Regions from separate parts of the Streptomyces sp. JLBJ103 genome, predicted to be linked through region 1. Evidence: riboswitches for the same ligand, from Rfam matches in the RefSeq annotation. Region 1 holds a riboswitch; each other region holds the start of a gene.
What was found. Region 1 has a riboswitch for cyclic di-AMP ahead of AC4BEG_RS08265 (M23 family metallopeptidase). Riboswitches for the same ligand answer to the same signal wherever they lie in the genome.

Region 1 (3,666 bases):
CCCGCCCCCGAGCGCGGGGAGCTGTCCAACGGGCTCACGGTGCTGCGCTGCCACCGCCCCGGCCAGCAGGTCGTGGCCGTCGAGGTCAATCTGGACGCCCCGCTGGACGCCGAGCCCGCCGGGCTCGACGGAGTGGCCACGATCATGGCGCGCGCCCTGTCGGAGGGCACCGACAAGCACGACGCCGAGGAGTTCGCCGCCGAGCTCGAGCGCTGTGGCGCCACCCTGGACGCCCATGCCGACCACCCGGGCGTGCGGGTCTCCCTGGAGGTCCCGGTCTCCCGGCTGCCCAAGGCGCTGGGGCTGCTCGCCGACGCGCTGCGCGCCCCCGCCTTCCCCGACAGCGAGGTCGAGCGGCTGGTGCGCAATCGGCTGGACGAGATCCCGCACGAGCTGGCCAACCCGGCCCGCCGCGCCTCCATGGCGCTGTCCAAGGAGCTGTTCCCGGCCGAGTCGCGGATGTCCCGGCCCCGCCAGGGCACCGAGGAGACCGTCGAGGGCATCGACGCCGCGGCGGTGCGGGCCTTCTACGAGGCGCATGTCCGCCCGTCCACCGCGACCGCGGTCGTGGTCGGCGACCTCAGCGGGGTCGACCTCGATCAGGCCCTCGCCGACACCCTCGGCGCCTGGACGGGCGGACCGGCCGCGCCCCGGCCGGTCCCGCCGATCGTGGCCGACGACACCGGCCGGGTGGTGATCGTCGACCGGCCCGGCGCGGTCCAGACCCAGCTGCTGCTCGGCCGGATCGGCGCCGACCGCCACGACCGCGTCTGGCCCGCCCAGGTGCTGGGCACCTACTGCCTGGGCGGCACCCTCACCTCCCGGCTCGACCGCGTGCTGCGCGAGGAGAAGGGCTACACCTACGGGGTGCGCTCCTTCTGCCAGGTGCTGCGCTCCACGGCCTCCTCGCCGTCCGGCGGGTCCACGGGCGCCGCGATGCTGGCGATCAGCGGCTCGGTGGCCACCGAGGTCACCGGCCCGGCGCTGGAGGACCTCTGGAAGGTGCTGCGCGGCGTGAAGGAGGAGGGGCTGACGGACGCCGAGCGGGATGTCGCCGTGCAGAACCTCGTAGGCGTCGCCCCGTTGAAGTACGAGACCGCGGCCGCGGTCGCGGGCACCCTCGCCGATCAGGTCGAGCAGCATCTTCCGGACGATTTCCAGGCGCAGTTGTACGCCCGGCTCGCCGAGGCCGGGACAGTGGAGGCCACCGCCGCGGTGGTGAGTGCCTTCCCGGCGGACCGGCTGGTCACGGTGCTGGTCGGGGACGCCTCGGAGATCGAGGAGCCGGTCCGCGCGCTAGGCATCGGTGAGGTGAGCGTCGTCTCGGGCTGACCCCGGCAGGACCTCCGGCCGTCCAACGGGCCGTCAGCGGAAGGACCCTGGCATCGTGTGCGATGTCAGGGTCCTTCCGAATGCCCGTTTTATAGGGAGGTTGGCTGTTTGGTTTGTGGGGAGGGCAACAAAAATCCGGATCTGTTTGGTGATCGAAAGACGGCCCGTTTAGCGTCAGTCCGGCTGTTCGCCATCCGCACGCCGCGCCCGCGGCACGAGCAGCCATCGCCGAGTCCCCGTACGGCGCGAGCCAGGGGAGCCGGGGACCCAAAGTCCCCTGGGGTGAATCGGGCGCCTTGTCCTTCGGGGCGAGGGGTCCGTAGGAGACCTTCCTGCTCCGAACCCGTCAGCTAACCCGGTAGGCGAGAAGGAAGGAAAGGAGTGCGCCACAGCATGGCGTTCACCCGTGCCACCGGGAAGCACCGCCGTCCCCGACGGTCCGTCCGCACCGGCGCGAACATCGCGGGAGTCACCACCGTCGCCTCGGGTGTGGTCGCCGGTATCGCCGGTCCCGCCCTCGCCGCCGAGGAGCCAGCTCCCGAGCAGACCGGGTTGCAGCAGGCGATCGTGATCGATGAGGGACTGGCCGACCAGATCCAGGCCCAGGCGCAGTCCCAGGAGACCGCCGCCGCGGAGGCCGCGGCCAAGGCGCGGGCCGAGACCATCGCCCGTCAGGAGGCCGCCAGGAAGGCCGAGGCGGCCGCGAAGAAGGCCAAGGCGGAGCGCGAGGCCAAGGAGCGCGCCGCGCGCGAGGCCGAGCGCAAGCGCCTCAACACCTTCGTCGCGCCGATCTCGGGCTCCTACGTCTCCACCGCCTACAAGGCGTCCAGCGGTCTGTGGTCCTCCGGCAGCCACACCGGGATCGACTTCCACGCCGCCTCGGGCACCTCGGTGCACGCGGTCGGCTCCGGTGAGGTCGTCGAGGCGGGCTGGGGCGGCTCCTACGGCAACAACATCGTCATCAAGATGAAGGACGGCACGTACACCCAGTACGGCCACCTGTCCTCGATCAACGTCTCGGTCGGCCAGTCGGTTACCCCGGGCCAGCAGATCGGCCTCTCGGGCGCCACCGGCAACGTCACCGGACCGCATCTGCACTTCGAGGCGCGCACCAGCCCCGACTACGGCTCGGACATCGACCCCGTGGCGTATCTGCGCTCCCACGGCGTCAACGTCTGACCCACCCCGCGCGAGGACACCCTCCGCGCACCAGACCGTGCCAAGGCCCCGTCCGCCGGACCGGACGGGGCCTTCGGCATGCGCAACCCGCCCGACTGACCAAAAATATCCATGAATTCCGGTCCGCCATCGGAAATTCCCTCGGTTTGGAATAGAGTTGTCGAACGCCCGGCAATCGGGTGCGTTTCGCTGGGATTAAGGCGGAGGTTCGACAGTGGGGGGACCGGAAGTGACCGGGGATGCGGCCGCGATTCCGGGTGGTCGGCGGATTTCGGCGCACGCGGTGTGCGCGGCGATTCGCGACGACATCGTCTCCGGTGTCCATCCGCCCGGCAGCCGGCTCACCGAGGAACTGCTCGCCCGTCGTTACGGCGTCTCGCGGGTGCCCGTGCGGGAGGCCCTGCGCACCCTGGAGTCCGAGGGGTTCGTGACCACCCGGCGCCACGCGGGCGCCTGTGTCGCCCAGCCCTCCGAGCGGGAGGCGGCCGACCTCCTCGACATCCGCGGGCTGCTGGAGCCGCTGGGCGCCGCCCGCGCCGCCCAGCGCCGCACCGAGGCCCATCTGAAGGTGCTGCGCGGTCTGGTCCGGCTCGGGCAGGAGCGGGCCCGCCGCGGCTCCCTCGGTGAACTGCGGCCGCTGGACGACTGGTTCCACGAGACGCTCGCCCAGGCGTCGGACAGTCCGAGCCTGGCCGCGCTGCTGGTCCAGGTGCGCCGCAAGATCGCTTGGGTGTACGCGGCCGCTCCGGCGCGGCAGTCGGAGTGGCCGGTGCGGGCCGCCGCCGACCGGTCCGATCCGGCGGCGCGGGCCGTGGAGTCCTGGGCGGAGCACGGCGCGCTGGTGGACGCGGTCGCGCGCGGTGACGCGGACCGCGCGAGGATCCTCGCCACCGCGCACACCGAGCGCGCGCTCTCGGAATTCCGGCTGCGCCGTCCGGCTCAGGTGAGGACTTCGAAACATTCCGTCAACACGGCGAGCGGGCGGAATTAACATGGCTCGCGTATAAAAGTTTCCGGCTCCGCCCTTTTGGCAAAGTTTTGTCAGGGGCAGGAATTCGGAAACGACAGGGCCGCGGTGACCATTCCGGTCACCGCGGCCCTGTCGTACGAGAAAGGACCCGGCGGAATACGGGGCAGCCGAATCACCCGGTGGGT
Region 2 (3,666 bases), 1.6 Mb from region 1:
AGGACCTTCCTCCCGCGCTCCGTCTCCAAGTGCTTGGCCGCGCCCGTGGAGCGCGAGCTGTCGACCGTGATGCCGGGGCGGTACTTGCCGGTGAGGAAACCGGTGGCCAGCGCGTAATAGGGGACGGTCGCCACACCGTGGCGGGTGACCACGTCGGCGAGCTCGCCTTCGAAGGTGTCGCGTGAGACCAGGTTGTAGTGGGGCTGGAGGGCGGCGTAACGGGCCAGGCCCTCCTGGGCGGAGAAGGTCAGGAAGGAGTCGAGCCGCTCGGCGCTGATATTGGAGGCCCCGATCTCGCGGACCTTGCCCTCCCGGACCAGTGCGTCCAGGGTGGTGGCGATCTCCTCCACCGACACCGACGGGTCGTCGTAGTGGGTGTAGTAGAGGTCGATGTAGTCGGTGCGCAGACGCCGGAGGGAGTCCTCGATACCGGACCTGATGGCGGCCGGGGACAGTCCGCGGGGCTTCGGGCGGCCGGCGCCGACCTTGGTGGCGAGGACGATGTCGGAGCGGTTGCCGCGGGAGGCGAACCAGTTGCCGAGGACGGTCTCCGACTCCCCGCCCTGATTGCCGGGCGCCCAGACCGAGTAGACATCGGCCGTGTCGATGAAGTTGCCGCCCGCCGCGGTGTAGGCGTCGAGCACCGTGAAGGACTCGGCCTCGTCCGCGGTCCAGCCGAAGACGTTCCCGCCGAGGGAGAGCGGGGAGACGGAAAGGTCACCGATCTTCTGCTTGTTGTCAGCCATGCGTTGCTTCAACGCCCTTGCGGGTGGCCTTGTTCCGGGGGCGGAGGTGCCGGGGGTTCCGGGCGCTCCCCGACGTTCCGCACACAAACCGGCGGCCCTGGCGTCAAGGGGGGAGAGAGCGCCAGGGCCGCCGGAGTATCGGGAGAGCGGGGGTATCAGGGGGTCAGGCCGTGGTCGCGCAGCCAGGGCATCGGGTCGATCGGGGAGCCGCCGCCGGGGCGCACCTCGAGGTGGAGGTGCGGACCGGTCACATTGCCGGTGGCGCCGACACGGCCGATCACATCACCGGTGCTCACCTTGCCCGAGGTGACCACCATGGACGACAGGTGGCAGTACCAGATCTCGGTGCCGTCATCGAGCTTGAGCACGATGCGGTAGCCGTACGAACCGGCCCAGCCCGCCTGGGTGATGGTGCCGCTGTGCACCGCCTTGGCGGGGGTGCCGGTCGGGGCGGCGAAGTCCTGGCCGGTGTGGTCGGCGGACCACATGTCGCCGGCCTGGCCGAAACCCGCGGTGAGGGTGTAGGAGGCGACGGGGAGGGTGTACGCGGCGGCCAGCTTGGCGCGGCGCTCGGCCTCGGCCTTGCGCTCGGCGGCCTCCCTGGCCTTGCGCTCCGCTTCCTTCTTCGCCGCGGCGGCCTTGGCCTTCTGCTCCGCCGCTTCCTTGGCGGCCTTGTCCGCGGCCTGCTGGGCGGCGGCCTTGGCCTTCGCGGCGGCGGCCTTCGCGGCCGCGGTCCGCTCGTCCTCGTCGGCGGCGGTCTGCTGGTTCTCGGCCTGCTGGAGGATGCGGGCGCGCAGCGCCTCACCGGCGTCGGTGGTGCCGCTCGCCTCGTCCTGGGTGGTCAGTCCGGCCTGGGAGAGGGGAGCCGCGCTGGTGGTCGCGGAATCGCCGTCGTCGGAGACCAGCGAACCGATGCCGGGAATGTCCTTGGCGTCCGGGAGCTTGTCCTCGACCGCGTTGGCGACATGGGCGAGGTCGGGCATGGATATGGGGGCCGCCGGGCGGTCCTTGGCGCTCGCCATCCCGCCCGCGCCGACCGCCGCGATGACACCGACGCCGAGGACGGCGCCGCTGCGCGCCATGGTCCCGCCCCGCTGCTTCACCACGCGGTGCCGGCCGCGCAGGGAGACGGACTCCTCGGTGGGGTTCCACTCCTCCCAGGTCTCGGCGTCGAAATCCGGACCCGCCGGGCCGTCGACGTCGTCCACCGCGTACTCCGCGCGGTCACCGTCGGCAGCGAAGTCCCCCTCGGTGGCGAATCCGCCACCGGGCCTCGTGCCTCCCCTGGCATCGAACCCGGGGCCATAGGCGGTGGCGGAGCCGGGACCGAAGCCCGGCGCACGGTATGGAGCCTCGTCCAGGACAGACCTGTTGGACGCCACGGGGGCGCACTCCTTTCCTTCCCTCTCGCCTACCGGGTTAGCTGACGGGTTCGGAGCAGGAAGGTCTCCTACGGGTCAGGTTCGACCCGATTCACCCCAAGGTGGTGGTTCCCCGGTTCCCTTGGTGCTTTTGTGGTGCAGTGGTGCTGCTACCGCTGTGCGTTACGGGATTCGGCGACGGCGCACGGTGCCGTCCTGGCGACGGTTGTGACGACCGCGCTGCGTTATCGAACGTTAATAGAGAGCGCTATGTGATTCCAAGCTGTTCTGAGGAATCGACGCAGCTTTGCCATGAACTTTGCGACCAAGCCTGGACAGATGGGGGCGAGTCAACCCTCCGGGGCGTGATCAGCAAAACCCTGGAAGCGCTGATCGTGCATCAATTGTTATGCGCAGCGGGCATGTACGGCTACGGAGCGTGGCCAGGGCCCTTCACGAGTCCCTCACCGTCGCCGTTGCCCTGGCCGTTACCGGTCCCCCGGCCCGGCCCCGTGGAGCGACGGCGGAGCGCGAGCAGCGCCATGTCGTCCGACGTCCCGCCGCCCGTGTGCCGCTCGACATCCGCCACCAGCGCGTCCAGCAGCTCCCCCGGGCCGCCGAAGCGCTGACCGCGCAGCCGGTCCTCCGGGTCGTAGAAGGCGCCCTCCCGGTCACGCGCCTCCGTCACCCCGTCCGTGAAGAGCAGCAGGGTCGCGCCCTCGGCGAAGCGCAGCTCCGTCACCCGGTCCGGCCAGCCGCCCAGCTCCCCCATCCCCAGCGGCAGCGCCGATGCCGCCGGGTCCACCCGGCGCACCGTGCAGCCGCCGCCTTGGCCGCTCCGACCGCTCTCGCCGCTCTGGCCCGGCCGACCGCGCCGGACGTCCTCGCCGTCCTCCCCGTCCTCCCCGTCCTCCAGGAGCAGCGGTGGCGGATGGCCACGGTTGATCACCCGGAGCGTCGAGTCACCGCGCGGGATCTCGGCCAGTACGGCCGTGGTGAACCCTTCGAACCCCTCGAGGTCGGCCCGCCGCGCACCCTCGCGCTGCAACGCCCGCTCCAGCCGCCCCGCCAGCCCCTCCAGCGTCGTCTCCTGCTCCGCCGCCTCCCGGAAGGAGCCGATGAGGATCGCGACCGACTCGACGGCCTGGAGCCCCTTGCCGCGTACGTCGCCGACGACCAGACGTACGCCGTGCGGGGTGTCCTGCACGGCGTACAGGTCACCGCCGATGGCGGCGTACTTCTCCGCGGCCACATAACGCGCCGCGACGTCCAGCCCTGCCAGCCGGGCGGGCGGTACGGGCAGGACGGCGCGCTGAGCCGCCTCCGCGATGCCGCGCGCCGAGGCCAGCCGCCGGTCGCTGCGGCGTACGAGGCGGTTGATGAGGATCGCGAGCAGGGTGACGGTCGCGACGGTGAGGATTTCGGCCAGGGCTTGCCTGGGGTCGTCCACACCGTGCAGCTCGGCCAGCGCGACCGCCGCGGCGAGGGCGAAGACCGCCGTGATGACGGTCGCCCGCAGCCGGAAGAGCGAAGCGGCGACGAGCGGGGCGGCGGCGAGG
Region 3 (3,666 bases), 1.4 Mb from region 1:
AGCGGCCCGTGGTACTGGGGCTGCCCCGGGGCGGGGTGCCGGTGGCTTTCGAGGTCGCCCAGGCTCTCGGGGCCCCGCTGGACGTGATCATCGTCCGCAAGCTCGGCGTCCCCTACCACCGTGAGCTGGGCTTCGGCGCCATCGGCGAGGGCGGTGTGCGGGTGGTGCACGAGGCGATCATCCGGATGAGCCGGATCGGTGAGGAGGACCTCCAGGAGGTGGAGCGGACCGAGCAGGCGGAGCTGGTCCGCCAGGCCCGGCGGTTCCGCCGGGGGCGGCCGCGGATAGCGGTCGAGGGCCGGACGGTGATCGTCGTGGACGACGGGATCGCGACCGGGGCCACCGCGCGCGCGGCCTGCCGGGTGGCACGGGCGCAGGGGGCGGCCCGGGTCGTCCTGGCCGTCCCGGTGGCGCCGCCGGACGCGGTCGCGTCGCTGCGCGAGGACGCGGACGAGGTGGTGTGCCTGTCCACACCGCCGGAGTTCTCCGCGGTCGGCGAGTGGTACCAGGACTTCTCGCAGACCGGGGACGCCGAGGTCGTGGAGCTGCTGTCCCACTCGACCGGAGAGACCGGGGAGGCGCATCCTGGAGGGTGAGGTAGGAGGTGATCGCGATGGAGACGATCGTGGGATGCGACGTACAGATGGAATTCCGTGAGGTCGGCCCGCTGACCGAGGCGGTGGTCCGGCTGAGGATGCACGACGGCACCGAGATGCTGGCCCAGGGCCGCGCCAACCGCAACCCCGACGACCCGGCACAGCCGAGGGTCGGCGAGGAGATCGCGGCGGCGAGGGCGCTGAGCAACCTCGCCCACCGGCTGATCGGCAAGGCGGGCGGCGACATCGAGGAAGTCACACACACCAAGGCTCATCTGACGATGTAGGCCGCGGGGAAGCGGTGCCGTGGGGGAGATGCTGGGCTGCCCGGGCGGTGCACCGCCCGGGCAACCCGCTCGGCATGTGCCGGGCCGGTCAGATGGAGGCGCCCTTCTCAGATGGAGACGCCCTTCGACCGCAGATAGCTCAGCGGATTGACGTCCGAACCGTAGTCGGGACCGGTGCGCACCTCGAAGTGCACATGCGGTCCCGTGCTGTTGCCGGTCGAACCGGAGCTGCCTATCTTCTGGCCGCCCTTGACCGACTGGCCGACGTGGACCGAGAGCGCCGACATGTGCGCGTACTGGCTGTACATGCCGTCGGAGTGGCGCAGGACGACCTGGTAGCCGTACGCCCCGCCCCAGCCCGCCGCGACCACCTCGGCCGGGCCCACCGCCCGCACCTGGGTGCCCGCCGGCACGGGGAAGTCGGCGCCGGTGTGGTGGCCGCTGGACCAGTTGCCGGGCACCCCGTAGGCGGTGCCCACGTGGGTGCTGGCGACCGGTGTGGTGAAGGAGGAGGAACGGGTGGCGGTGTCCTGCCGCCCCTGCCCGGTGCCGGGGCTGGTGGCCCGCTGGGCGTCGGCGCCCGTCCTCGGCTTGGCCTGCGGGGCCCGGTCCTGTCCGCCCTGGGCATCGGTGTCGAGGGTGAGCCGCTGGCCGGGGAGGATCAGATTGGGGTCGTCGCCGATGGTCCGGCGGTTGGCGTCGTAGAGCGCCGACCATCCGCCGTCGACGTGCTCGGCACCGGCGATCCGGGAGAGGGTGTCACCCCCGGCCACGGTGTACGAGTCCGACCGCGGTGTGGCCTTGGTGGTGGCCTTGGGCGCGGCCTTCGGGGCAGCCTCGGGGGTGGCCTTCGGCGTCGACTTGGGCGCCGCCTTCGGGGTCTGCGCTCCGGAACCGCTGGAGCCGCCGGAGCCGGTCGAGACGTCCGGGGCCGGTCCGCCGCGCGTCAGCCCGGCCTTCACCGAGCAGACCGGCCAGGCGGTGGGGCCTTGGCTCGCGAGGACCTTCTGGGCCACGGTGATCTGCTCGGCCTTGGTGGCCAGGTCGGCCCGCGCGGCGTAGGAGCCGCCGCCGTATGCCTGCCAGGTGCTCTGGGAGAACTGGAGACCGCCGTAGTAGCCGTTTCCGGTGTTGATGCTCCAGTTGTTGCCGGACTCGCACTCCGCCACTTTGTCCCAGGTGTCGACGGAGGCGGCGTTCGCCTGGCCGACGCCGATGAGCGGCAGGGCCACTCCGGCGCCGCCCGCGGTGAACGCGAGTTGGGCGCGGGAGACGCGGCGAGGCTTAGGCCGGCGGTGACGTCCGCGTGCAGCCATTGAGCTCTTCCTCTCCTACGCCTGCGAGGTGAGCTGTCGGGTTCGGGCTGGAGTTGCCCGGCCGCACGCACGCGGCGCCATGGCCCCGTGGTGCGTCTTCACCCCAAGCCGTACCGCGTGGTCGCGCGGTACGGCGCCTACCTGGTTCCCCCGCTCCTGCCGTGACAGGTCGTCGTGTCACCCCTCAGCCGACGGCAGGACTCGGCGCTCCGGCGGAGGAGGCCCGCGCATGGAATGCGACGAGAGCCGCACAGTAAACACATCGATTTGGTCACGACAAGGTCTCGGTGTGTTGAGCAGGGCACCGGCCTCCGGACCCCTCACCCGGTGTCACTCTGTGCGTCGGATCTCCTTCGGAGAGCGAGACCGTTTTTTTCCGAATGAGTGTCAGAAACGTTACGACACCAAGGAATCCGTTGCCGTTGGTGATCTTTCCCTGGAAATCGATCAATTGGCGGATTCTGCTGTGACCTGCGTCACTGCATTTCCGATTCGACCGATTATGGCGAGATGTGCGCTATGCGGAATTTCTTGAAGAATGCAGCCAATGTGCCGGGTGACATAACGGAGTCAAAGCGGGGAAGGGTGAGCCAAGGGGGATGGACGGGAAGCATCGGGGCACGCGCCCTCGCGGTCGGTGCCCCGCCGATGGCTGACCTGGGGAGGTCACTCATGGCACAACGGCACGGCACGGCAGCACGGCGTACCACCACGGCCCGCTCCCGGCCACTGGTCCTGTCCGCGCTGCTCATGGGCGCGCTGGCCACGGCCACGGGGTGCGGCACCGACTCCGGCGCGGGGGCCTGGGCAGGCTCCGACGCCTCCGGTGCCGCCCGCACGTCGGACGCGGCGGGCGCCCCGCGTTCCTCGGACGCGTCGCGCGCCCCGCGTTCCTCGGACGGGTCCCAGGGCGCCGCCGCTCCGCGTGACCGCTCCGCGCCGTCCCGCGCCCGGTCCGCCACGGACGCCGACGCCCCGGCCGTGCGCCGCATCTGCTCCACACAAGCGCTGAAGCTGACCGTGGGCCGCAAGGACGTGGGCGCGGGCAATGTGTATCTGCCGCTGGTCCTGACCAACACCTCGACCTCGGCCTGCACCCTCACCGGATTCCCCGGGGTGTCCCTGCTCGACGCCGACGGCGCCCGCATAGGCGCCCCCGCCGTCCGGCGGGGCCCCTCGCACTCCACCGTCTCCCTGCCGCCGGGCGGCAGCGCCTCGGCGGTCCTGCACACCCTCAACGAGGGCGTGAACGACACCCCGTGCCGGAAGCCCGCCGCGACCATCCGGGCCTATCCGCCGGACTCCTTCCGGGCCATGACGACCGCGGCGCACTCCTTCCGCGTCTGCGGAGGGGTCTTCGATGTCGAAGCGGTCCGTTCCGGAGCGGGCACCTGACATCTGACAGCGGCATACCGGACCGATGTCACCTCGCGTAGAGGTGTCCGAAAATCTTGACAAGCCAGGCGC
Region 4 (3,666 bases), 2.7 Mb from region 1:
AGGCCCGTGCCGGGCGACATAAGTGACGAATGATCAGCGGCGTGACCGGGGCGTGACCTGGGATACATCGGCTTGTGATGATCGGGTGCCGTCGCTATGTTCAACCGACAACTCAGCCGCCGACACGAGAGGCCACCACATGCGTTCCGGGAACGGTCGACACCGCCGCCCCCGTCAGGCTCCGGCCATCGTCGTCGCGGCGGGCGTAACGGGTGCCGGGCTCGCCATCCCCCTCTTCGGGGCCAGTGGCGCCCAGGCCGCCTCCACCGCCACCTGGGACAAGGTCGCCGAGTGCGAGAGCGGCGGGATGTGGAGCGCCAACGAGGGCAACGGCTTCTACGGCGGCCTCCAGCTCACCCTGGACATGTGGAAGAGCTACGGCGGTACCGCCTACGCCCCGCGCCCCGATCTGGCCAGCCGCTCCCAGCAGATATCCGTGGCCCAGTCGATCCTGGACGACCGCGGCCCGGACGCCTGGCCCAGCTGCGGGGTGAACGCGGGACTCGCCGACGGTGGTGACGCCCCCGAGGTGAACCCCGGCTTCACCCAGCCCCCGTCCGTCGGTCAGCGCGGGGACGTCGGGAACGACGGGGAGGACCGCGAGCGCGACGGCTCCTCGTCCGAGGACCGCGGTGACTCCGCCGGGGACCGTGGTGACGTCGCCGAGGACCGCGGCGCCGCGTCGGACTCCTCCGGCTCTTCGGACGACCAGCGCCGGACACCCGGCCAGGACGAGGAGCGCGGAAAGCCCTCCCCGTCCGACTCGCCCAGCGGAGAGGGCGCCGACTCCCAGTCGCCCTCCCCGTCGCACACGAAGGGCGCCGACTCCACGGACATCCCGGAGTCTCCGGACGCCTCGGATTCCCCGGGCGAGGAGTCCCCGGACGAGAGCGCCGACCCCACGCCCACCGGACGCCACCGCGGCTCCGCGGACCCGGACGAGGGAGACAGCGGCAAGGAGACCCGGCGGCCCTCCGGACGGCATGCCTCGCGGGACGGCGCGGACCGCGCCGAGGAGCCCTCGGACGACGGCTACACCGTGCGGCCCGGTGACAGCCTTTCAGGCATCGCCGAGCGCCAGGACCTCGCGACCGGCTGGCACGGCCTCTACAAAGGCAACGAAAGCCTCATCGGGGACAATCCGGATCTGATCGTCCCCGGTCAGCGACTGGATCTCAGCGCCAAGGGGCGGTAGTTCGGGGTGAATTGCCCGATCTGGCTCCGATGAGATATAGATCTCGTCGCAAAATCCGGAGCGCACCCCCTGCCCGATTCTCCTCACCCGGTCCCACCTGCGTAGATGTGGGCCGGGTGAGATCAGTTACAGCAGCTCTCGCTGTGAATGGGGTGTTTGAACCTTCTCGGTGGGTGTGATTACCGTCTTTCCGCTCGCCACCGCGGGCACCGTCGATCGTCACGCCGAGTCCTGCCGGCGGTCGGGGGGAACCGACGCGTCAGCGCCGAAGGCAGGAGCGGGGGACCCAAGGTAGGTGCCGAATGGCCTGTGGACACGGGCTCGTCGGCTTGGGGTGAAGCCGGGCGCGATCGATCGTCGATCGTTCGTCGATCGTTTGTGAACGGCCGGGCAACTCACGTCCGAACCCGACAGCTCACCTCGTAGGCGTCGGTGAGGAAACGAACCAACGATGCTCAAGTCCAACGGCAAGCACCGCCGCCCGTCCAAGGCCACCCGTATCGCCGCGCTCGCCGGTCTCGCGGGCGCCGCCGTGGCCGCCCCGCTCCTCGGGGCCACCTCCGCCTCCGCCGCCACCACTGCCCAGTGGGACAAGGTCGCGCAGTGCGAGTCCGGCGGCAACTGGTCCATCAACACCGGTAACGGCTACTACGGCGGACTCCAGTTCTCGAGCTCCACCTGGGCCGCCTACGGCGGCACCTCGTTCGCCCCCACGGCCGACAAGGCCACCAAGGACCAGCAGATACAGATTGCCGAGAAGGTTCTCGGCAGCCAGGGCAAGGGGGCCTGGCCGGTCTGCGGTACGGGTCTGACCACCGGCGGCACCCCGTCCGGCTCGGGTTTCTCGGGCTCCGGTCAGCAGGAGTCGCAGGCCCCGGCGCCCAAGCCCGCGCAGCCCAAGCCCGCGCAGCCGAAGGCCGAGACCCGCTCCGAGCCCGACCGCGCCGCGCGCCACGAGACCCGTGGGCCGGTGAAGAAGGGCGACGGCGAGTACAAGGTCAAGGCCGGTGACACCCTGGGCAAGATCGCCGAGGCCGAGAAGGTCGAGGGCGGCTGGCAGAAGCTCTTCGAGCTGAACAAGGACATCATCGAGCAGGCCGACCTGATCTACCCGGGCCAGCAGCTCCACCTGAGCTGACCCCGGTCCGGCTGAGCTGACCCCGGTCCGGCCGAACGGGCCGGAGTCGGGTCCCGTCGATCACGCGTCGACCACGAGCCCCGGCCGGGCGCGCCGCCCCGCGGTGTGTCCCGGCCGGGGCTCATCGGTTGATGGAAAATGCAGATATCCGCGTCTAAATCTGCCTTTTTGTGCCACGTCCTGTCTCGCGGGACGAGCAACGGGGGGTGCAGCCCTCCGGTCCGGTTAGGCTCGTGCTGCTACCGCAGACACATACGAAGGAGAACCTCGTGCCGTCCATCGACGTCGTCGTAGCTCGCGAGATCCTCGACTCGCGAGGCAACCCCACGGTCGAGGTCGAGGTCGGCCTCGACGACGGCAGCACGGGCCGTGCCGCCGTTCCGTCCGGTGCCTCCACCGGAGCCTTCGAGGCCCTCGAGCTCCGAGACGGCGACAAGAACCGCTACAACGGCAAGGGCGTGGAGAAGGCCGTCCTCGCCGTCATCGAGCAGATCGGTCCCGAGCTCGTCGGCTACGACGCCACCGAGCAGCGCCTGATCGACCAGGCGATGTTCGACCTGGACGCCACCCCGGACAAGTCCTCGCTCGGTGCCAACGCCATCCTCGGTGTCTCCCTCGCTGTCGCGCACGCCGCCTCCGAGGCGTCCGACCTTCCGCTCTTCCGGTACCTGGGCGGCCCCAACGCCCACCTGCTGCCGGTCCCGATGATGAACATCCTCAACGGCGGCTCGCACGCCGACTCCAACGTGGACATCCAGGAGTTCATGATCGCTCCAATCGGCGCGGAGTCCTTCTCCGAGGCCCTGCGCTGGGGCGCCGAGGTCTACCACACCCTGAAGTCGGTGCTGAAGGAGCGGGGCCTGTCCACCGGCCTCGGCGACGAGGGCGGCTTCGCGCCGAACCTCGACTCCAACCGCGAGGCCCTGGACCTGATCGTCGAGGCGATCAAGAAGGCCGGCTACCAGCCGGGCCAGGACATCGCGCTGGCGCTCGACGTGGCCGCCACCGAGTTCTACAAGGACGGCTCCTACGAGTTCGAGGGCAAGTCCCGCAGCGCCGCCGAGATGACCTCCTACTACGCCGACCTGGTCGCCGCGTACCCGCTGGTCTCCATCGAGGACCCGCTGAACGAGGAGGACTGGGAGGGCTGGAAGACCATCACCGACCAGCTCGGTGACAAGGTCCAGCTGGTCGGCGACGACCTGTTCGTCACCAACCCGGAGCGCCTGGCCCGCGGCATCGAGAACGACACCGCCAACGCGCTGCTGGTCAAGGTCAACCAGATCGGCTCGCTGACCGAGACCCTCGACGCCGTCGAGCTGGCCCAGCGCAA

Region 2: another riboswitch for cyclic di-AMP. It lies ahead of AC4BEG_RS15520 (M23 family metallopeptidase); the one in region 1 lies ahead of AC4BEG_RS08265 (M23 family metallopeptidase).
Region 3: another riboswitch for cyclic di-AMP. It lies ahead of AC4BEG_RS02270 (transglycosylase family protein); the one in region 1 lies ahead of AC4BEG_RS08265 (M23 family metallopeptidase).
Region 4: another riboswitch for cyclic di-AMP. It lies ahead of AC4BEG_RS20575 (transglycosylase family protein); the one in region 1 lies ahead of AC4BEG_RS08265 (M23 family metallopeptidase).

The regions. Positions count from the first base shown of each region.
Region 1 is NZ_CM177089.1:1,922,691-1,926,356, reverse strand. Features, by position in the region: gene AC4BEG_RS08270 (M16 family metallopeptidase) at 1-1,332, shown strand, start outside; cyclic di-AMP (ydaO/yuaA leader) riboswitch at 1,549-1,711, shown strand; gene AC4BEG_RS08265 (M23 family metallopeptidase) at 1,726-2,511, shown strand; gene AC4BEG_RS08260 (GntR family transcriptional regulator) at 2,741-3,502, shown strand; gene AC4BEG_RS08255 (HPr family phosphocarrier protein) at 3,666-3,666, opposite strand, start outside.
Region 2 is NZ_CM177089.1:3,557,989-3,561,654, forward strand. Features, by position in the region: gene AC4BEG_RS15515 (aldo/keto reductase) at 1-746, opposite strand, end outside; gene AC4BEG_RS15520 (M23 family metallopeptidase) at 902-2,128, opposite strand; cyclic di-AMP (ydaO/yuaA leader) riboswitch at 2,140-2,281, opposite strand; gene AC4BEG_RS15525 (PP2C family protein-serine/threonine phosphatase) at 2,538-3,666, opposite strand, start outside.
Region 3 is NZ_CM177089.1:555,758-559,423, reverse strand. Features, by position in the region: partial or broken gene AC4BEG_RS02280 (phosphoribosyltransferase) at 1-587, shown strand, start outside; gene AC4BEG_RS02275 (DUF1876 domain-containing protein) at 614-883, shown strand; gene AC4BEG_RS02270 (transglycosylase family protein) at 991-2,199, opposite strand; cyclic di-AMP (ydaO/yuaA leader) riboswitch at 2,205-2,381, opposite strand; gene AC4BEG_RS02265 (DUF4232 domain-containing protein) at 2,872-3,594, shown strand.
Region 4 is NZ_CM177089.1:4,656,875-4,660,540, forward strand. Features, by position in the region: gene AC4BEG_RS20570 (transglycosylase family protein) at 140-1,195, shown strand; cyclic di-AMP (ydaO/yuaA leader) riboswitch at 1,449-1,639, shown strand; gene AC4BEG_RS20575 (transglycosylase family protein) at 1,647-2,333, shown strand; gene eno (phosphopyruvate hydratase) at 2,603-3,666, shown strand, end outside.